DNA from 2 places in the Arthrobacter sp. Y-9 genome. Region 1 is predicted to be linked to the other one. Evidence: predicted binding sites of a transcription regulator. Region 1 holds the regulator's gene; the other holds the start of a gene.
What was found. Region 1 encodes LexA, which represses DNA repair genes until DNA is damaged. Its sites were predicted from a motif close to TCGAACANNTGTTCGA; they were not measured.
Positions count from the first base shown of each region.

Region 2: uvrA (excinuclease ABC subunit UvrA) is a predicted target of LexA. The motif match lies at 4,922-4,937, and genes of this name have one in related genera.

Region 1 is NZ_CP121463.1:1,294,846-1,305,394, forward strand. Features, by position in the region: gene hflX (GTPase HflX) at 1-214, shown strand, start outside; gene P9849_RS05690 (ATP-dependent DNA helicase) at 207-2,312, shown strand; gene lexA (transcriptional repressor LexA) at 2,422-3,141, opposite strand; gene P9849_RS05700 (LysM peptidoglycan-binding domain-containing protein) at 3,476-3,826, shown strand; gene P9849_RS05705 (histidinol-phosphate transaminase) at 4,171-5,277, shown strand; gene hisB (imidazoleglycerol-phosphate dehydratase HisB) at 5,412-6,026, shown strand; gene hisH (imidazole glycerol phosphate synthase subunit HisH) at 6,023-6,814, shown strand; gene P9849_RS05720 (hypothetical protein) at 6,814-6,972, shown strand; gene priA (bifunctional 1-(5-phosphoribosyl)-5-((5-phosphoribosylamino)methylideneamino)imidazole-4-carboxamide isomerase/phosphoribosylanthranilate isomerase PriA) at 7,000-7,746, shown strand; gene P9849_RS05730 (SseB family protein) at 7,754-8,614, shown strand; gene P9849_RS05735 (MFS transporter) at 8,669-9,997, shown strand; gene P9849_RS05740 (DUF1844 domain-containing protein) at 10,098-10,475, opposite strand.
Region 2 is NZ_CP121463.1:1,608,502-1,619,050, forward strand. Features, by position in the region: gene P9849_RS07075 (DEAD/DEAH box helicase) at 1-1,755, opposite strand, end outside; gene P9849_RS07080 (trans-aconitate 2-methyltransferase) at 1,983-2,798, shown strand; gene P9849_RS07085 (GntR family transcriptional regulator) at 2,795-3,169, shown strand; gene P9849_RS07090 (beta-N-acetylhexosaminidase) at 3,172-4,854, opposite strand; gene uvrA (excinuclease ABC subunit UvrA) at 5,020-7,908, shown strand; gene P9849_RS07100 (HAD hydrolase-like protein) at 7,996-8,790, shown strand; gene P9849_RS07105 (lysophospholipid acyltransferase family protein) at 8,777-9,445, shown strand; gene uvrC (excinuclease ABC subunit UvrC) at 9,466-10,549, shown strand, end outside.

The sequences.
Region 1 (10,549 bases):
GGAGCTGCTGGCGGAGATCAGCCGTTCCATCCCGCGTCCCGATGTGCGGATGGAACTGCTCGTGCCGTACCAGCGCGGCGACCTGCTGAACAAGCTGCACGAAGGGGAGTCCGAGATCCTCAACCTCGAGCACACCGGGGAGGGCACGCGGGTCACCGTCGTCGTCCGGGAATCCCTGGCAGCGGAACTGGAGCAGTTCGTCATCCATGAGTGAGACGCCCGCGGCCACGCAGGAGCCGGAGGAGGAGACCAGGAGGGACAGCCCCGCCATCCGGCGGGCGCTGTCCCTCCTGGACACCGCCGTCGGCAGTCTCGGAGGCCAGAACCGCCCCGGCCAGCACGAGATGGTGCGGCAGGTCGCCGCCTCCCTGGAGGAGCAGCGTCATCTGCTCGTCCAGGCGGGCACCGGCACCGGCAAGTCGCTCGGGTACCTCGTGCCTGTGATCGACGACGCGGTGCGCAATGGGCACCGTGCCGTCATCTCGACGGCGACGCTCGCGCTGCAGGCTCAGATCATGGGCCGGGATCTGCCCCGGCTGCTCGAGACCGTCACCCCTGAGCTCCCTCGTCCGGTGAAGACCGCCCTCGTGAAGGGCCGATCGAATTACCTGTGCCTGCACAAGGTGGGCGGCGGCTTCCCGGAGGAGGACGCGTCGGACGATCAGCTGTTCGGCATGGGGGCCGATGGCGCGCTGTTCAGTTCGAACAACGGTCCGAGCCTCGGCAACGGTCCGGGCACCCAGCTCGGCCGCGAGATCCTGAGGCTGCGCGAATGGGCGCAGGAGACCGACACCGGAGACCGGGACGACCTGACCCCGGGCGTCTCCGAACGGGCCTGGCGGCAGGTGTCCGTCACGGCGCTGGAATGCCTCGGCCCGGCGAAATGCCCGATGTCCGAAGAGTGCTTCAGTGAGCGGGCCCGGGCCACGGCCGCCGAGTCGGATGTCATCGTCACGAACCACGCCATGCTGGCCATCAACGCTTTTGAAGGCGTCGCCGTGCTGCCCGAATACGACGTCGTGGTCGTGGACGAGGCCCATGAATTGCAGGACCGTGTCACGAGTGCGGTCACCGGTCAGCTGTCCGAGGCGATGGTGACCGCCGCGGCACGGGCCGCCCGCCGTCACGCCCACATCACCGTCGAAGCGCTCGACGCGGCGGCCGGCGCTCTGGAAGCCGAACTGGGTCTGCTGTCCACCGGCCTGCTGCCACGCGGACCCGAGGAACCGCTCGGCCGGGCCATCGACGCCGTGCGTGAGGCCTGCCGTGCGGCGCTGTCCGACTCGAAGCCCGAGCAGGGACAGCCTGCCGACGGCGCCCTGCAGGCGGCCCGCTCGCGCCTGACGCAGCTCCTCGAAGTCAGCGAACGTCTCCTCGTGGCGGCTGAGCGGAAAGAGGTCGTCTGGGTGACCCGCAGCGGCACCTTCGAGCCCGGCACCGGATATCGCCCAGCCGACGACGACGCGCCCGCCACCGTGACCGTGGCGCCTCTCAGCGTGGCCATGAAGCTCCGCGACGGACTGTTCGACGGCCACACCGCGATCCTCACCTCGGCGACCCTCGCCATCGGCGCAGCGTTCGACCAGGCCGCCGGCGATGTGGGTCTGCAGGGTCCGGGCGCCCCCGACTGGGTGGGCGTCGACGTCGGCTCCCCGTTCGACTACCCGCGTCAGGGCATGCTGTATGTCGCGCGTCATCTGCCCAAACCGGGCCGCGGCATCTCGCCGGAGGCGCTGGACGAGGTGGTGGACCTCATCAAGGCCTCGGGCGGTGGGGCCCTGGGCCTGTTCTCCTCACGGAGGGCCGCGGAGGAGGCGGCGGACTACGTCCGCGAACGGGTCGACGTCCCGATCCTCTGCCAGGGGGAGGCGACGATGAGTTCCCTCATCCAGGAGTTCTCCGACGACCGGGACACGTGTCTCTTCGGCACGCTCACCCTGTGGCAGGGCGTGGACGTGCCCGGTGATTCCTGCCGACTGGTCATCATGGACCGGATCCCGTTCCCGCGTCCCGACGATCCGCTCAACACCGCTCGGTCCCGCGCCGTCGCCCAGAACGGGGGCAACGGGTTCATGGCGATCTCGGCCAGTAGCGCCGCGATCAAGATGGCCCAGGGCGCGGGGCGCCTCATCCGCTCCACGGGTGACAAGGGCGTCGTCGCCGTGCTGGACTCCCGGCTCGCCACGGAGCGCTATGGAGGGTTCATCCGGTCCACGTTGCCGCCGTTCTGGCCGACCACCGACCGTCAGGTGGTGCTGTCGGCGCTCCAACGGCTGTCCGGACGTGAGGAGCCCGCTGCGGCGAAGAGCTGAGCCGGGCGGCCACCACGACAGACGGCGAGGGCCTGAGCGGATCTCCGCTCAGGCCCTCGCCGTCTGTCGTTCGTCTTCCGGCGCGCGCCGCGCCGGCCGGTGGGGTTTCTCAGAGTGAGCGCAGCACCGAGACGACCTTGCCCATGACGGTGGCATGGTCACCGAGAATCGGCTCATAGCGCGTGTTCTGGGGGAGCAGCCAGGTGTGACCGTCACGCTGGCGGAACGTCTTCACGGTCGCCTCGTCGTCGAGGAGAGCGGCGACGATGTCCCCGTTCTCGGCGTTGTTCTGGCGCCTGACCACCACCCAGTCGCCGTCGCAGATGGCCGCGTCGATCATCGAATCGCCCGCCACCTGGAGCATGAAGAGTTCGCCGTGGCCCACGAGCTGGCGGGGGAGCGGCATGACGTCCTCCACCTGCTGGTCGGCCAGGATCGGGCCACCGGCCGCGATGCGCCCGACCAGGGGGACCATGGCGGCGTCCGACGATGTGCTGAGCTCCGCCACGATCGACCGGGGCTCGGGCAGCGACGCCACGCGGGGAGACTCCCGGGAGTCCAGCGTCAGCGGGATGAGGATCTCCATGGCGCGGGGGCGCTTCGGGTCGCGGCGGATGTAACCGAGGCGCTCCAGCTGGCTCAGCTGGTGCGTGACGCTGGAGAGGCTCGCGAGCCCCACCGTGTCCCCGATCTCCCGCATCGACGGCGGGTACCCCTTGGCCTCGACCGAGCGCTGGATGGTCTCCAGGATCTTCTTCTGGCGGGGAGTGAGGCCGCGATTGGCCGGCGCCCTGCCGGGGCCGGCTTCGTTCGATGAACTCCTGGCCATCTGTCACTCCCTGGATCTCGTGTGGGGCCTCCCCGACCTCCGGGGAGGCCGGGTCCTCCCGGTCGCTCTCGCCAGCCCCTGGTCCGGGCGGCTCGAAATTTTTGTCAGTGCCCCCTGGTGTGCTGTTCACCGAAGGAACTCTTCCTGCGTCCAACGCTAGGCCAGGAGGATGCCCGAATCAAACATTTGTTCTAGCGAGTCTTGACAGCGTTCGTAGCTATGTCCTAAAAATAGTAGTAACAAGGTTCGAATACATGTTCGAACCGAGCTGGATGTACGGCGTATTGCCATCGAACGTAGATGCCAAGCGGCGTGATGGAAGCGAGGAATCGAAATGTCAGCACAGGCTGTTGCGATCACCGGAACGCAGACTGCTCCGCGGATGCGGTTGACCCGCCGCGGGCGGTTCGTCTTCTTCGGCCTGCCGGCCGCGCTCCTGCTCGCCGCGATCATCACCGTCGCGCTGGGCATGCTGCTCACGCCGGCCATCGCGAGCGACACGCACTCCGTGGGTTCGTCTCAGACCGTGGTCGTTCAGCCCGGAGACACGGTCTGGGCCATCGCTCAGCGGGTCGCTCCCGGGCGGGACACCCGTGAAGTGGTCGGTGAGATCGCTCGCCTGAACGATCTGAAGGCGTCGGAGATCGTTGCGGGGCAGGACCTCTTCGTTCCCGCACAGCGTTGATCAGAACAGCGCTGATCAAAACAGTGCTGATCGGGCCAGTGCTGTTCGGGGCAGTGCTGATCAAAACTGCGCTGATCAAAACTGCGCTGATCCACAGCGGAGTTGATTCGGACCAGCGCTGATCCAGTCCGGCGCTGATCCGGTCCGGCACTGATCAACTCCGGCACTGATCCAGGTCGGCGCTGATCGAACTCGCCATTGAGTCGGCGCGACGTCGGCCCGGCCCCTCTGATCCCGCCTGGCGATCCGCCACTCACCAGCGTGCGTGCCCCGTTCGGTTCGTGGGCCGGCCTGGGTGGAGCAACAATTCAAGGCGGGGGAGCCGGGCAAACTAGACTGTACGGGTGAGCGAACAAATGCAGCGCTTGGCGAAGCTTCCCCTGCGAGACAATCTCCGGGGGATCAGCCCCTACGGTGCCCCCCAGATCGACGTCCCCGTGCTTCTGAACGTCAATGAGAACACCCATGGCGTTCCCGCTCCGGTGGTCCAGGCCATCACGGAAGCCGTGACCCACGCCGCCACGACCCTCAACCGGTACCCGGACCGGGAATTCACGGAACTTCGCACCGCGCTGGCCGACTACCTGGGCCACGGCCTCACCGCCGAGAACATCTGGGCCGCCAACGGGTCCAATGAAGTGCTGCAGCAGATCCTCCAGGCCTTCGGTGGACCGGGCCGCACCGCACTCGGCTTTCCCCCGACGTACTCCATGTACCCCCTGCTGGCCAGCGGCACCGACACCGAATATGTGAAGGGCGTCCGCGACGCCGACTTCGAACTCTCCGCGGAGTCCGCTGCGCGGCAGGTGCGTGAACTCGGCCCGAGTGTCGTCTTCCTGTGCTCTCCGAACAATCCCACCGGCACCAAGCTCGGCCTCGACGTGGTCGAAGCCGTGTATGAAGCGGGCGAGGCGAGCCGGACCATCGTGATCGTCGACGAGGCGTACCACGAGTTCGCGCATGAAGGGACTCCGAGCGCCCTCACGCTGCTGCCCGGCCGCGAGCGTCTGATCGTCAGCCGCACGATGAGCAAGGCCTTCGCCCTGGCGGGCGCCCGTCTGGGCTATCTGGCCGCCGCCCCTGAGATCACCGACGCCCTCCGACTGGTCCGTCTCCCGTACCACCTCTCGGCGATCACGCAGGCCACCGCCCTGGCCGCTTTGTCTCACCGGGAACTGCTCATGGCGGACGTGGAGGACATCAAGGTCCAGCGCGATCGCATCGTGACGGAGCTCCGGGAGATGGGTCTGAAGCCCGCGTCCTCGGACTCGAACTACGTCTTCTTCGGCGGCATGGAGGACCCCGCGGCCATCTGGCAGGGCCTCCTGGACGCCGGAGTGCTGATCCGCGACGTCGGGATCCCGGGGCATCTCCGGGTCACTGCCGGCACGGAGGCGGAGACCACGGCATTCCTCACCCGGCTCCGGGAGCTGCTCGGGCATTCCGCCTGAACGGCATCCCGCCCAAGGGCGATCCACCTGTGGACCGGGCGGCCGCCCCTCCGGATCGCCGGACCCTCGCGGGGTCCGGAACGGCCGGAGACCATCGACATTCACACAGCACGTCATCAGAAGGAGTCTCCCGCATGAGCGCAGCGAGCACGCCCCGCACCGCCAGCATGGAACGCAGCACGAGCGAGTCGAGCGTATTCGTCAGCATCGATCTGGACGGCACCGGTGTCGCCGAGATCAGCACCACGGTGCCGTTCTACGACCACATGCTCAATGCGCTGTGCAAGCACTCCCTGATCGACCTGACGGTCCGGGCCACCGGTGACACCCACATCGACGCACACCACACCGTGGAGGACGTGGCCATCACGTTCGGCGAGGTGCTGAAGAAGGCGCTCGGCGACAAGGCCGGCATCCGTCGCTTCGGCGACGCCACCGTGCCGCTTGATGAGGCGCTGGCGCGCGCCGTCGTCGACGTCTCCGGGCGTCCGTACCTGGTCCACGAGGGTGAGCCGGCCGGTCAGGAGTACCACCTGATCGGAGGGCACTTCACCGGCTCGCTGACCCGTCACGTCTTCGAGGCCATCACGCTGCACGCCGGGATCTGCCTCCACATGGATGTGCTGCGCGGCCGCGATCCCCACCACATCGTCGAGGCCCAGTTCAAGGCCTTCGCCCGTGCCCTGCGTGCGGCGATCGAACCCGATCCCCGCGTCGAGGGCATTCCGTCCACCAAGGGAGCACTGTGAGCGAGCAGGAGAACACGACGGGTCCCGCCCAGTCCCTCGAGGACGGCGCGGTCCGCGACGCCCACACCGGCCGGAAGCCGGAGAGTCCGGAGGGGAAACCGACCGTCACCGTGCTGGACTACGGTTCCGGCAATGTGCGGTCCGCGGTGCGCGCCCTCGAGGCCGCCGGCGCCCAGGTGACCCTGAGCGCCCGGCCCGAGGACGTCCTGAACGCGGACGGCCTGGTCGTCCCCGGCGTCGGCGCTTTCGCGACCGTCATGAAGGAACTCAAAGACGTCGATGCGATCCGTCTGATCGGCCGTCGCGTGGCCGGTGGACGTCCGGTGCTGGCCATCTGCGTCGGTCTCCAGGTGCTCTTCGAGAAGGGCGTGGAGCACGGTGTGGAAGCCGAGGGCATGGGCGAATGGCCCGGCACGGTGGAACTGCTGCCGGCCTCCGTGGTGCCCCACATGGGCTGGAACACCGTCAAGGCCCCCGAAGGAAGCCTCCTGTTCGAGGGTGTGGAGGACGAGCGGTTCTACTTCGTGCACTCCTACGGTGTGCAGACCTGGGACTTCGACGTCACGCAGCCGCACATGGCCCCGCCGAAGGTCACCTGGTCCGAGCACGGCGCTCCGTTCATCGCCGCGGTGGAGAACGGTCCGCTGAGCGCCACCCAGTTCCACCCGGAGAAGTCCGGGGAGGCCGGGGCACGGCTGCTCCGCAATTGGGTCGGCTCTCTGCGCAAGGGTCGCGCCGCTTCCTCCACGGGGTCCGTGGCGACCCCGGAAGCGGGTGCGGATTCCTGATGTGGTCCATTCTGCTCATGGGCCTGGGCGGCCTGCTGATCGGTGGGGGGATCTCCTTCATCCAGCAGAAGAAGCCCCGCTGGCTCAGCATCGCGTTCTTCGTCCTGGCCGCCATGGCCTTGGTCGCCGCTTACCTGTTCACCCTTGACTCGAAATAGGCGCCCCGTGCGCCGCCCGGAGGGATCATGACCCAGACCCAGCTTCCCGTCCTTGAGCTGCTGCCCGCCGTCGACGTCGTCGACGGCCAGGCCGTGCGGCTCGTCCAGGGCGAGGCCGGCAGTGAGACCAGCTACGGCACGCCGCTCGAGGCCGCGCTCAACTGGCAGCAGAACGGCGCCGAATGGGTGCATCTGGTGGACCTGGACGCCGCTTTCGACCGGGGCGACAACGCGGAGATCCTCCGTGAAGTGGTGACCTCGCTCGATCTGAAGGTCGAGCTGTCCGGAGGTCTGCGGGACGATGCCAGCCTGGAGCGCGCCCTGGTCGACCTCGGCGTGGCCCGCGTGAACCTCGGGACCGCGGCGCTGGAGAACCCCGAATGGACCGCCCGTGCGATCGAGCGGTTCGGTGACCGGATCGCCGTCGGCCTGGATGTCCGCGGCACCACGCTCGCCGGCCGCGGCTGGACGAAGGAGGGCGGTGACCTCTGGGAGGTGCTCGCCCGCCTGGAGGACGCCGGCTGCGCACGGTACGTCGTGACGGATGTGACGAAGGACGGCACGCTCCAGGGCCCGAACGTCGAGCTTCTGCGTCAGATGGTGGAGAAGACCGGGAAGCCGGTCGTCGCTTCGGGCGGCATCTCGAGCCTCGCCGATCTGGAGGCGCTGCGTGCGCTGGTCCCGCTCGGCGTCGAAGGAGCGATCATCGGCAAAGCCCTGTACTCCGGCGCCTTCACGCTGCCCGAAGCGCTCGACGTGGCCGGACGCCGCTGAGGCCGGCATGACGGAACGTCGCGAACTTCCCGGTCACATCGCCGCGGCTCTCGCCGGGGCGGGCGGTCCGACCGACTCCGCGGGTCGCCCCTGGGCCGGCCGCTCGCTGGCCGGTGAGGACTCCCACATCCACAACTTCGAGAACGACGACGGCGAGGCGAACCCCGGTCTGACGACGGCGCTCAACGCCCTGCGCGCCGGAACGGGGGGAGAGGACGGCGTCCTCGACGCCTTGGCGACCTCCCGGGTGTTCATCCCGATCGTGGCTCAGCTGGCCGAGGAGGGCGAAGGGCACGACGGCCTGCACGCCGACAAGCAGGCCGACATGGCCATGGTCACCATGCAGGCCCCGGACGGTCGGATCGCCATGCCCGTCTTCAGTTCGGTGCGCGCGCTCGAGGCCTGGCACCCCGAGGCCCGTCCCGTGGCCGCCTACGCCGCCCGCGCGGCGCTGTCGGCGGTGTCGGAGAAGGCGCAGCTGCTCGTGCTCGACCCCGGCAGCGACTTCACCTTCGTGGTACGCCGGGCCCCGCTGTGGGCGCTGGCTCAGCAGAAGCCGTGGATGCCGTCCTACCTGGACCCTGATGTCGCCGAGGCGTTCCGCGCCAGTGCCGTGGGGCATCCGGAGGTCGGGGACATCCAGGTGCGCCGGGGCTCCGGCGTCGCCGCCCGTGACGCGCGCGGGGAAGAGGTCCCCGGCGGCGGCCTCGGACCGGAGCTGTGCGTGATCCTCGCGCTGAAGCCCGGACTGGAATCGGCCCAGGTCAGTGCAGTGGTGTCCGCTTTACAGCAGAGCTGGGCGGGAAATGAAACACTTGCTGAGGGTGTTGATTCGATCGAGGTCAAAGTCACCCTCCATCAAGCCTGATCCTCCGTGCCGGGAAGCGCGGGGTGATCACGACTCGCGCAAAGGAACAGAGACGTGAACTTCGCACGCTACAAGGAGCTCCTGGCTGAACGGGAGGTCCGCTGGCTGCTGCTCGTGGGGATGATCGCGAGGATTCCGCATTCCGCGTCGGGCATCCTGCTCACCCTGCACATCGTGCTGACCCTCGGGAAGGGTTTCGCCGAGGCGGGGGTCGCGGCGGCGCTGTTCACCATCGGCATCGCGGTCGGGGCTCCATGGCGCGGCCGCCGGGTGGACGTCGCGGGACTCCGCGTCGCCCTGATCCCGTCGATCATCTCGGAAGCCGTCATCTGGACCGTCATCCCGCATGTGTCCTACGAATGGATCCTCCCGCTCGCCCTGGTGGGCGGGGCCTTCAGCCTGCCGATCTTCAGCGTGATCCGTCAGTCGCTGGGTGTCCTGGTGCACGGAGAGCGGATGCGCACCGCCTATGCGCTCGACTCGATCGCCACGGAACTCGTCTTCATGATCGGCCCGGCCGCCGCCGCGGTGCTGGCCACCACCTGGTCCACCGTGTGGGGTCTGACCCTGGTCGGCTGGCTGACGGCCCTTGCCGGCCTGTTCCTGGTCTGGATGAACCCGCCCACCCGTCGCGAGGGAGTGGCGACGGCGGACGAGGAGCAGGAGCAGCGCGCCGCGGAGTGCGAAGCGGCCGAGCACGCGGTGGCCGACACCGCGGCCGGCAATCCTCAGGGCGCGGCGGGCGAACTGCTGGAAGTGGCCACCCGTCCTCCGGGGCCGGCCGTGGCGGAGCGAGAGAACGCGCGGCGCCGACTGGTGAAGTCGTTCTCCTGGATCAGTGGCGCCCTCGTGGCCGTGTTCCTGACGGCCGCCGGCGCGGGGCTCGTACTGAGCGGCACCGACGTGTCGATCGTCGGCCTCCTGCGCCAGCATGGCAACGAGGCCGAGCTGGGGATCGTGTTCTTCTTCTGGTGCGCGTCCTCGATGGTGGGCGGCATCCTCTACGGGGCCATGAAGCGCAAGGTCTCGCCCATGCTGCTGCTCCTGGCGATGGCCGTGCTGACCATCCCGATGGGCTTCGCGCAGGACACCTGGTCCCTGGCGCTGCTCTCCAACCTGCCCGGCCTGCTCTGCGCCCCGGTGCTGTCCTCCGCCTCGGAGTACGTGGCCGATCTGGTGGACGAGGACCGGCGCGGCGAGGCCATGGGCTGGTACGGCTCGTTCCTCACCGCCGGCACCGCCCTGGGTTCGCCGATGACGGGTCTCTTCATCGATCGCATCGGGCCATGGTCGGGATTCGTGGCGATCGGCGTGGCCGGGGTGCTCCTCGTCGTCGTGGCGACGGTGGCCCGCGTCGTCCGCCGACGGCTCGCCTCGGTCTGAACGAGAGGCACTCTGTCCTCCACCGCTCCCGGACACGACGACGGCGGGGCGCCACCTTCTCCAGGTGGCGCCCCGCCGTCGTCGTGATGGATGTGCCGCGTCAGTTGACGGGGCCGGTGAACTTCTCGCCGGGGCCCTTGCCGGGCTCATCCTTGATGAGGGAGGCTTCGCGGAACGCGAGCTGCAGGGTGCGCAGGCCGTCACGCAATGGGCCGGCGTGCTGGGAGCCGATCTCGGGGGCGGCCGCCGTGATGAAGCCCGCCAGTGCGGTGATCAGCTTGCGGGCCTCATCGAGGTCCTTGAGGTCCTCGGCGTTCGGATCGTCCGCGAGGCCGAGCTTCACGGCGGCGGCGCTCATGAGGTGGACGGCCGCGGTGGAGATGACCTCGACCGCGGGGACTTCGGCGATGTCGCGGGTGTGCCCGGCGGCGGGGTCGCCCGCAGCGGTGCCGTGGTCTTCGTGTTCAAAAGTGCTCATTTGATAAGCTTGGCACAGACCAACTGGGAGTCGTTACCCGACGCGAGCACTGTGTGGGCGCGCCGTTCGCATTC
Region 2 (10,549 bases), 310 kb from region 1:
CATCCGCTGCTCGTACTCGAGCCCCTCCGCCTTCATGGCCGCGACCGCGTCCGTCTTCGCCTTCTTCAGCTGGGCCGCGAGGATCTGGCGGGGCTTGTCGAGCGTGGACTCGATCACCGAGACGACGTCCAGGGCGTACGACGGCGACTCCGGGTCCAGGAGGTCCAGTGCGGCCAGCGCGAAGGGGGAGAGCGGCTGGTTGAGGGCGAAGTTGTCCTGCAGATGGACCGTGAGGCGCACGGTGCGCCCATCCGGTCCGCGTTCGGCCTCCGGGATCCGCTCGACGACATCGGCGGTCAGCAGTTCGCGGTAGATGCCGAGCGACTTCCGCATCAGCTCCAGCTGGCGGCCGCGGGGCTCGTGGTTCGACTCCAGGAGGTGGCGCGTGGCCGTGAACGGGTCGCCCGGACGTTCCAGCAGGTTCAGCAGCATGGCGTGGGTGATGGTGAAGCTGGAGGAGAGGGGCTCCGGGACGGAAGCGACCAGGCGCTGGAAGGTCGGCTCGCCCCAGGAGACGAAGCCCTCCGGCGGCTTCTTCTTGACCACCTGGCGGAGCTTCTTCTGGTCATCGCCGAATTTCGCCACGGCCTTGGCCATCGCCTTGGCGTTCTCGACCGTGTGCTCCGGCGCCTGGACCACCACCGTCCCGGCGGTGTCGAAGCCGGCGCGGCCCGCGCGCCCCGCGATCTGATGGAACTCGCGCGCATTGAGCAGGCGGGTGCGAACGCCGTCGAACTTGCTGAGCGCCGTGAGCACCACGGTGCGGATGGGCACGTTGATGCCGACGCCGAGCGTGTCCGTGCCGCAGATGACCTTGAGCAGACCCGCCTGGGCGAGCTGCTCCACGAGGCGGCGGTACTTGGGCAGCATGCCGGCGTGGTGCACGCCGATCCCATGCCGGACCAGCCGGTTCAGGGTCTTGCCGAAGCCTGCGGAGAAACGGAAACCGGCGATGAGTTCGGCGATCCTGTCCTTCTCCTCGCGGGTGCACATGTTGACGCTCATGAGGCTCTGCGCGCGTTCAATGGCCTCCAGCTGGCTGAAGTGCACCACGTAGACCGGGACCTGACGGGTTTCCAGCAGCTCTTCCAGGGTTTCGGCCATGGGTTTCATGCCGTAGTAGAAGTGCAGCGGGATGGGCCGCTCGGCGGAGCTCACGGTCACCGAGGCGCGCCCGGTGAGTTCGGTGAGGCCCTTCTCGAACCGGGTGACGTCGCCGAGGGTGGCGGACATGAGGAGGAACTGCGCCTGCGGCAGTTCCAGGAGCGGCACCTGCCAGGCCCAGCCCCGCTGGGGATCCGAGTAGAAGTGGAATTCGTCCATGATGACGGCGCCCAGCTCTGCCTCGGCGCCTTCGCGGAGCGCGACGTTGGCCAGGATCTCGGCCGTGCAGCAGATGATGGGCGCGTCGGCGTTCACGGAGGAGTCGCCCGTGACCATGCCGACGTTCTCGGCGCCGAAGATGTCGCAGAGCGCGAAGAACTTCTCGGAGACCAGGGCCTTGATCGGAGCGGTGTAGTAGCTGCGTTCGCCACGGGACATCGCGTAGAAGTGCGCGGCGATGGCGACCATCGACTTGCCGGAGCCTGTGGGAGTGGCGAGGATGACGTTCGCGCCGCCAGCGAGCTCCATGGCGGCTTCATCCTGCGCGGGATACAGGGACAGCCCCCGGGATTCGACCCACTCGACGAAGGCCGTGTACGCGTCGTCATCGTTCAGGCGGCCGGTGGAGGGGAGACTGTCAAGGAGCTTCACTGTCCCAGCCTAGCGGGCGAGGGGCCCCGCCCGACGCGGAGCGAGGGTGGGGAGCCCGGCTAGGCGCTAGCGGGCGAGGGTGGGGAGCCTCGTCGTCGTTGTGTGCTCAGTTGTTGCGGGTGTCGTGCGCCCACACCCGCAACAACTGAGCACACAACAGGTGGGGTACTCTCGCACTGAGAGTTGCCTCACGCCGGTCCGGCGTGCTCTTCGGCGAAGGAGAAGCGATGCACCCGACCGTGGAATGGGACCCCGCGACGTATGTGAAATTCGGCGACTACCGGGACCGCCCCTTCTTCGACCTCACGCAGAGGATCCACGCCGAGTCGCCCCGGCTCGTGGTAGATCTCGGGTGTGGCCCCGGCAATCTCACCGCGACCCTCGCAGCACGCTGGCCGGAGGCGCAGGTGGTCGGAGTGGATTCCTCGCAGGCGATGCTGGACCGCGCCGCCGTCCACGCCGAACGGTTCCCCAACCTCCGGTTCGAGCTGGGTGACATCGCGACCTGGATGCCGGGCGACGCCGACGTCGTGGTCTCCAACGCCGCGCTGCAGTGGGTGCCCGGGCACGAGCGGCTGCTTCCCGTCTGGCTGGACGCCATGGCGGAGGGGTCCTGGTTCGCTTTTCAGGTGCCGGGCAACTTCGGGGCGCCGTCCCATGTGCTCATGCGTGAACTGGCCGACTCGCCGGCCTGGGCCGTGAAGCTCGCCGGTGTGCTGCGTCATCGCGACGCGGTGCTGGAACCGGCCGACTATCTGACCATCGCACTCGATGCCGGCTGGCAGGCCGACGCCTGGGAGACCAGCTACCAGCAACTGCTGCAGGGCCCCGACCCGGTGCTCGAATGGGTCCGCGGCACCGGCCTGCGCCCCGTGCTGAGCGCTCTTGACGCCTCTGACGCCGAAGCATTCGAGCGGGATTATGCGGTGATGCTCAACGAGGCGTACCCGGCCACTCCACACGGAACGGTGTTCCCGTTCCGGCGTCTGTTCACCGTCGCGCGCAAGGCTCCTGCCGGGGCTGTTCACGGGGCGGACGCATGAGCGCCTTTCCCGGCTCCTGGCGGCCGCGGGCCGACAGCTCCGTGCCGCTGTTCGAGCAGCTCCGCCTGAGGATCGTCCATCTGGTCGACGACGGCGGGCTGCCGCCCGGCCAGCGACTGCCCGCCGTGCGGGCGCTGGCCACGGAACTCGACGTCGCGCCCCACACGGTGGCGCGCGCCTACAAGGAACTGGAAGCGGCGGCGATCGTGGAGACGAGGGGCCGCAACGGCACCGTCGTCCTGCCGCGCGACGACCGTCAGAAGAGCCTGGGCGACGCCGCCTCGGCCTATGCCGAGGCGGCCCGCGCGAGTGGCGTCAGCCTCGCCGAGGCCGTGCGGCTCCTGACGGCCGCCTACCGCGACCAGGCCTGAGCTCACTCGCCCGGCGTCGCGCCCTCCTCGGCGGGGGTGTGTCCGCCGTGCGCATGCTCCGCGCGGAAGCGGGCCACATCGGGCCGGGCGCGCCATGGCTCGGGTCCCTCCAGAGGACGGAAGCCGACTCCGGCCGCCTTCAACCGTGCGAGATGGCCCGGGATCTCCGGGTCCCCGGTGAGCCGGGCGAGGAAGTCCTCGAAACCGGGTTTCCGGGTGGACCAGGCCACTTCCGCGAAGGCGCACAGCCGGGGGAACGCGTGGAAGTCGCGGATCCTCTGGTCCACCAGGTACTCGCTCCAGAGCTGGGCCTGGACTCCCGCCACCGCACCCCCGTGATCGCGCTCGAGGGCCGCGATTCGGTCCGGGACGGGGTCGAACCCGTGCACCTTGTCCAGCGGCAGCACCGGCCAGAAAGCGCTCGGTTCATCGGGATGGTCGCTTTCCCGGTAGTCCAGGTACGTGAACTCGTGCTGCGAGATCACCGTGCGATGGCCCTGTTCGAGGCTGAGCTCCACCGTGTCCACCCCCAGCCAGGCGTTGACGATCGCGCTCTGCGGCAGTGCCTCGCCGATCGCCTCGTGCCAGACACCCGTCTGCCGGCCATGGCCGGCCAGGTGATCCGCCAGGCGGCCGAGGAACCAGCCGTGCAGGGAGGCCACGGAGGCCAGGCCGAGCTCCCGGGCCCGCGCGACGATCTCCGGCGATTCCTCCCACCGGGTGTACGGCACTTCGTCCCCGCCCAGATGGATGGTGGGCGAAGGGAACACGGAGACCAGCTCATCGAGCACGGTCCGGTAGAAGTCCAGGGTCCGTTCGGAGGGGTCCAGGATGCAGTCGCTGACGCCCCAGCGGGTGCTCACCTCGACGTCGGGTTCGCCCACGCCGAGGAACGGGTACGCGGCGATCGCGGCGACGCTGTGCCCGGGGAGGTCGATCTCCGGGACGATCGTGATGCCCCGCTCCGCCGCATACGCGACCGCCTCGCGGAGCTGCGCCTGCGTGTAGAAGCCGCCGTGCGGGTGCCCGGCCATGAGGGCGTGTTCCAGAGCGGGGGTGTCGTAGGCGACGGGGGTGTCCCGGCGCCAGGAGGCGACCTCGGTGAGCCGGGGGAAGGCCTTGACCTCGAATCGCCACCCCTGATCGTCACTCAGATGCAGGTGCAGGACGTTGAGCTTGTGCGCGGCGAGCAGGTCGATGAACCGCAGGAGCTCGCTGAAGGGCATGAAGTGCCGCGCGACGTCGAGCAGGACACCGCGATGCGCGAAACGGGGCGCGTCCGTCAGCCGCAGGCGGGGGAGCGAGTGCACGGTGCGTCCATCCGCACGACGGCGGGCCGACCCCTGCGGGACGAAGGCCTCGGGACCGCTGAGCTGGCGGAGTGTCTGCCAGGCATGGCGCACGCCGTCCAGATCGGAGGCCTCCACGCGGATGAGCCCGTCGATCTCCAGCCGGTACGCGCCGGGGGCCAACGACGGGTCGGCGCTCACGAGCAGCAGGGCGTCCTCGGGGGCCGTATCGTGGAGCCGGACCCCGAGCCAGTCCTCCGCCTGGTGGCGCAGCAGGGCCCAGCCCGGATCGTCGCTGTCGACGTCCGTGGCGAAGGCCGGCTGGGAAGGAACCGGGAGGTGACCGGACAGGAGTTCCAGGGACTCCGGTGCCGGGACCAGCGGGGGAATGCGCATGGAGAACCTCTTCGCGAGTAGGGGTCTGTGTGGACACCAGCCTGCCACACGAGGCCGACATGGAAATTCGAACAGGTTTTCGATTAGCATGGCTAGGTGCCTCATGTCAGCGGTGAACAAGTCCTGTCTCCTGAACAGCTCAACCACAACCATGGCGCGGCCCGCCTGAACGGCGCCGGCTCGCATGGCCATGCCCCGTCGTCGCGCCTGGTGGTGAAGGGCGCCCGCGAGCACAATCTGCGCAACGTGGACCTGGATCTGCCCCGGGAAGCCATGATCGTCTTCACCGGCCTCTCCGGCTCCGGGAAGTCCTCGCTCGCCTTCGACACCATCTTCGCCGAGGGCCAGCGCCGTTACGTGGAATCACTGTCCGCCTACGCGCGCCAGTTCCTCGGCCAGGTGGACAAGCCCGACGTCGACTTCATCGAAGGCCTGTCGCCGGCCGTGTCGATCGACCAGAAGTCGACGAGCAAGAACCCCCGGTCCACGGTCGGCACGATCACCGAGATCTACGACTACATGCGTCTGCTCTGGGCGCGTGTCGGCCGTCCGCATTGCCCGATCTGTGGTGAAGAGGTGACCCGTCAGACTCCGCAGCAGATCGTCGATCAGCTGCTGGAGCTCCCCGAGGGCACTCGCTTCCAGGTGCTCGCGCCTGTGGTGCGCGGCCGCAAGGGTGAGTTCGTGGACCTGTTCAAGGAACTCGGAGCCAAGGGCTTCGCCCGGGCCCGGGTGGACGGCGAGCAGATCCAGTTGACGGACCCGCCCAAGCTGGGCAAGCAGTACAAGCACACCATCGAAGTGGTGGTGGACCGCCTGGTGGTCAAGGACGGCATCCGCCAGCGTCTCACCGATTCGGTGGAGACCGCCCTGGGTCTGGCCGAGGGCCGCGTGCTCGCGGACTTCGTGGACCTCGACGCCGAGGACCCGGGCCGGGTGCGCGCGTTCTCCGAGAACCTGGCGTGCCCGAATGAGCACCCGCTGGCGATCGACGAGATCGAGCCGCGGTCCTTCTCCTTCAACAACCCGTTCGGCGCCTGCCCCGAGTGCACGGGCATCGGGACCAAGCTCGAGGTGGACGAGGAGCTCGTGGTCCCCAACCCGGAGCTCAGCCTGAACGAAGGCGCCATCGCCCCGTGGTCCCTGGGCGCAGCCACGCAGGAGTACTGGAACCACCTGCTGTCGGGCCTCGCGGACGAGCTCGGCTTCTCGATGGACACGCCGTGGGAGAAGCTCGGCAAGGCCGTCCGCGAGACCGTGCTGCACGGCAAGGACCACAAGGTGGTGGTCCAGTACCGCAACCGTTTCGGCCGCGAACGCAAGTACAGCACCGGATTCGAAGGCGTGGTCCAGTACGTGCACCGCAAGCACGGTGAGACCGAGTCGGACTTCGCCCGTGACCGGTACGAGGAGTACATGCGGCAGATCCCGTGCCCGGCCTGCAACGGCGCACGGCTCAACCCGGCGTCGCTGTCCGTGCTGATCAACGGCAAGTCGATCGCGGCCGTCTGCGCCATGCCGATGCGGGACTGCGTCGAGTTCCTCGGCAGCCTCGAGCTGTCCCCGCGCGAGGCGCAGATCGCCGCTCAGGTGCTCAAGGAGATCCACGCCCGCCTGACCTTCCTGCTCGACGTCGGCCTGGACTACCTGAATCTGGAACGTCCCTCCGGGACCCTGTCCGGTGGTGAGGCCCAGCGCATCCGTCTGGCGACGCAGATCGGTTCCGGGCTGGTCGGCGTGCTGTACGTGCTGGACGAACCGTCCATCGGTCTGCACCAGAGGGACAACCGCCGGCTGATCGAGACCCTGACCCGCTTGCGCGGGCTGGGGAATACCTTGATCGTGGTCGAGCATGATGAGGACACCATTCGTGAGGCCGACTGGATCGTGGACATCGGCCCGGGCGCCGGCGAACACGGCGGCAAGGTCGTCCACTCGGGCACCTACAAGGAACTCCTGGCCAACACGGAGTCGCTCACAGGCGACTACCTCTCCGGCCGCAAGGGGATCGATGTGCCGGCCAAGCGCCGTCCGTACGACCGCAAGCGTGAGCTCGTGGTGGTGGGGGCCCGTGAGAACAACCTCAACAATGTCACGGCGCGCTTCCCTCTCGGTGTGCTCACCGCCGTGACCGGGGTGAGCGGCTCCGGCAAGTCCACGCTGGTCAACGAGATCCTGTACAAGGTGCTGGCCAACAAGCTCAACGGCGCGCGCCAGGTGGCCGGCCGCCACAAGACCGTGGAGGGCCTGGAGCACCTGGACAAGGTGGTCCATGTGGACCAGAGCCCGATCGGGCGCACCCCGCGGTCCAACCCCGCCACGTACACCGGCGTGTTCGACAACATCCGGAAGCTCTTCGCCGAGACTAACGAGGCGAAGGTCCGTGGGTATCTGCCGGGCCGTTTCTCCTTCAACGTCAAGGGCGGCCGCTGCGAGGCGTGCTCGGGTGATGGCACTCTGAAGATCGAGATGAACTTCCTCCCGGACGTCTACGTGCCCTGCGAGGTCTGCCATGGCGCCCGCTACAACCGGGAGACCCTGGAGGTCCACTACAAGGGCAAGACCATCGCGGACGTGCTCAACATGCCGATCGAGGAAGGGGCGGAGTTCTTCTCCGCCTTCACCCCGATCGCCCGGCACTTGAACACCCTGGTGGACGTCGGCCTCGGCTACGTCCGTCTGGGACAGCCGGCCACGACCCTGTCCGGTGGTGAGGCGCAGCGCGTCAAGCTCGCGGCGGAGCTGCAGAAGCGTTCCAACGGCCGCAGCATCTACGTGCTCGACGAACCCACCACGGGCCTGCACTTCGAGGACATCCGGAAGCTGCTGCTGGTGCTCCAGGGACTGGTGGACAAGGGCAACACGGTCATCACCATCGAGCACAACCTGGACGTCATCAAGAGTGCCGACTGGATCGTGGATCTCGGACCCAACGGCGGCTCCGGCGGCGGACGCATCATCGCCACCGGAACCCCCGAGCAGGTCGCGGCCACGGAGGGCTCGTTCACGGGTGAATTCCTGGCCGAGATCCTCGAGGGAACCCCGACCAAGTAGTCGCGTGACGGCATACATCGAACCGAAGCATGCCGCGCAGCGCATGGGTGTTTTCTGTCCGTGCGCCCGGCATGAGAAACTACCTCGGTGACTCTCGCTCAAGCTGCCGTGCTCTTCGATCTGGACGGGACCCTCATCGATCCCGCAGGGGGGATCACCGGCGGAATCGCCGCGGCTCTCCTCGAGGCCGGCCTCCCCGTACCCTCCGATCAGGCGCTGCAGGCGATGGTCGGTCCCCGTCTGAGCCATGCTCTGCAGGAGTTCGCCGGCGTGCCGGAAGAGCGGGTCGATGAGGTCATCGCCCTCTACCGGCGCCACTACCGGACGGCGGGGATGGCGGCGAGCCGCGTGTACCCCGGCATCCGGGAGGCTCTGGCGGAACTCCGGGCGCGGGGATATGCCCTCGCGGTGGCAACCCAGAAGCCGCGCACCCTGGCGCAGGAGCTGCTGGGCCTGCATGGCCTGGTGGAGGCCTTCGACACCGTGCAGGGCTCCTCGGACGATGAGAGCGCGCAAGGCCCCGGCCACGGGGCGCCTCTCGGCAAGCAGCAGATCATCGCGGCGGCGCTCCAGGACCTCGGCGTCCCGGCCACCGCGGTGATGGTGGGCGACCGGTATCAGGACGTCGAAGGTGCGGCGGCGAATGAGCTGCCGTGCATCGGCGTCGCGTGGGGCTTCGCCGTGGACGGCGAGCTGGAACGCGCCGGGGCGGTCTCGGTGGTCTCTTCCGCCGAGGAGCTGCTCCGTGGACTGCCGGGCCCCGCCGGTGCACACTCGGGCGAGCCACGGCTCGCCGGACGGGAAGCGGTGGCCACGGTGGCCGCCGTCGGGGGAGCAGTGGTTGATGTTGCAGCGGAGGAAGAACACCATGGCCGTATTTGACGCAGTCCGCTTCACCACCCGGACCCTCATTAAGGGCACGTGCCGCCCGACGGTCACGGGCCTCGAGAACGTCCCCACGGACGGTCCCTTCATCGTGGCGCCGAATCACCTGTCGTTCTTCGACAGCGTGATCGTTCAGGCCCTCATGCCCCGCCCGGTGGCCTTCTTCGCGAAGGCGGAGTACTTCACCGGAACAGGGGTGAAGGGCAAGGCCATGAAGGCGTTCTTCGAGTCGGTGGGATCGATTCCGGTGGAACGCGGTGAACAGGCGGCCAGCGTCCAGGCGCTCAAGACCCTCCTGGACATCCTGGAGAACGGCAATGGCGTGGGCATCTACCCGGAGGGCACGCGTTCCCGCGACGGCCTGCTGTACCGCGGCCGGACCGGTGTGGGATGGCTCGCCCTGACCACTGGAGCCCCGGTGGTGCCCGTGGGTTTGATCGGCACGGACAAGCTCCAGCCGGCCGGCAAGAACACGCTCAAGCCGCAGCACTTCACCATGGTGGTGGGCGAGCCGCTGTACTTCGAGAAGACCGGACCGGACCATTCGCTGCCCGCCCGCCGGCAGGCGACGGACCGCATCATGGACGCCATCGCGGCGCTGAGCGGTCAGGAACGGGCCAGCGGCTACAACCAGGTGCGCACCAGCGAGTGATCTAGAGAAGCGGAGGAGCCATGGCGGATCCGGCGAGCTATCGGCCCAGGACGGGGGAGATCCCCACCGAACCCGGGGTCTACCGCTTCCGTGACCAGCACGGACGGGTCATCTACGTGGGCAAGGCGAAGAGCCTCCGTTCGCGCCTGAACTCGTACTTCGCCAAGCCCGCCGGGCTCACCCCGAAGACTTATGCGATGGTCCACGCCGCGTCGAGCGTCGAGTGGACCGTGGTGGGCAGTGAACTCGAATCCCTCCAGCTGGAATACACCTGGATCAAGGAGTTCAAGCCTCGCTACAACGTCGTGTTCCGCGACGACAAGAGCTACCCCTACCTGGCCGTGACGATGGGGGAGAAGTTTCCCCGGGTCCAGGTCATGCGTGGCGAACGCCGGAAGGGCGCCAAGTACTTCGGCCCGTACACGGCCGGTGCCATCCGCGAGACCATGGACACCCTGTTGCGGGTATTCCCGGTCCGCAGCTGCAGCGCCGGAGTGTTCCGGCGCGCCGAGGCCAGCGGCCGGCCCTGCCTGCTCGGCTACATCGACAAGTGCTCGGCGCCGTGCGTCGGGCGGATCAGCGAAGAGGACCACAGGGCCCTCGCGGAAGACTTCTGCTCCTTCATGGGCGGCGAGGCCGGGCGCTTCCTCCGCCGCCTCGAGCGCGAGATGAAGGACGCCGTGGCGGAGCTCAACTACGAGCAGGCGGCGCGCCTCCGTGACGACATCGCCGCCATGCGCAAGGTGTTCGAACGCAATGCCGTGGTCCTGGCCGACACCACCGACGCGGACCTCTTCGCCATCCATGAGGACGAACTCGAGGCATCCGTGCAGGTGTTCCGTGTCCGTGGTGGCCGCATCAGGTCCCAGCAGGGGTGGGTGGTGGAGAAGGTCGAGGACACCACTCCCGCGGACCTGATCGAGCACCTGCTCCAGCAGGCCTACGGTGAGGAGGCCGGCAACACGGACCGGATCCCGCGGGAGGTCCTCGTCCCCGTCCTGCCGCCGGATCCGGCGCAGCTCGGTGAATGGCTGAGTGGACTGCGGGGGAGCAGGGTCGAGATCCGTGTTCCCCAGCGGGGCGACAAGGCACAGCTCATGGAGA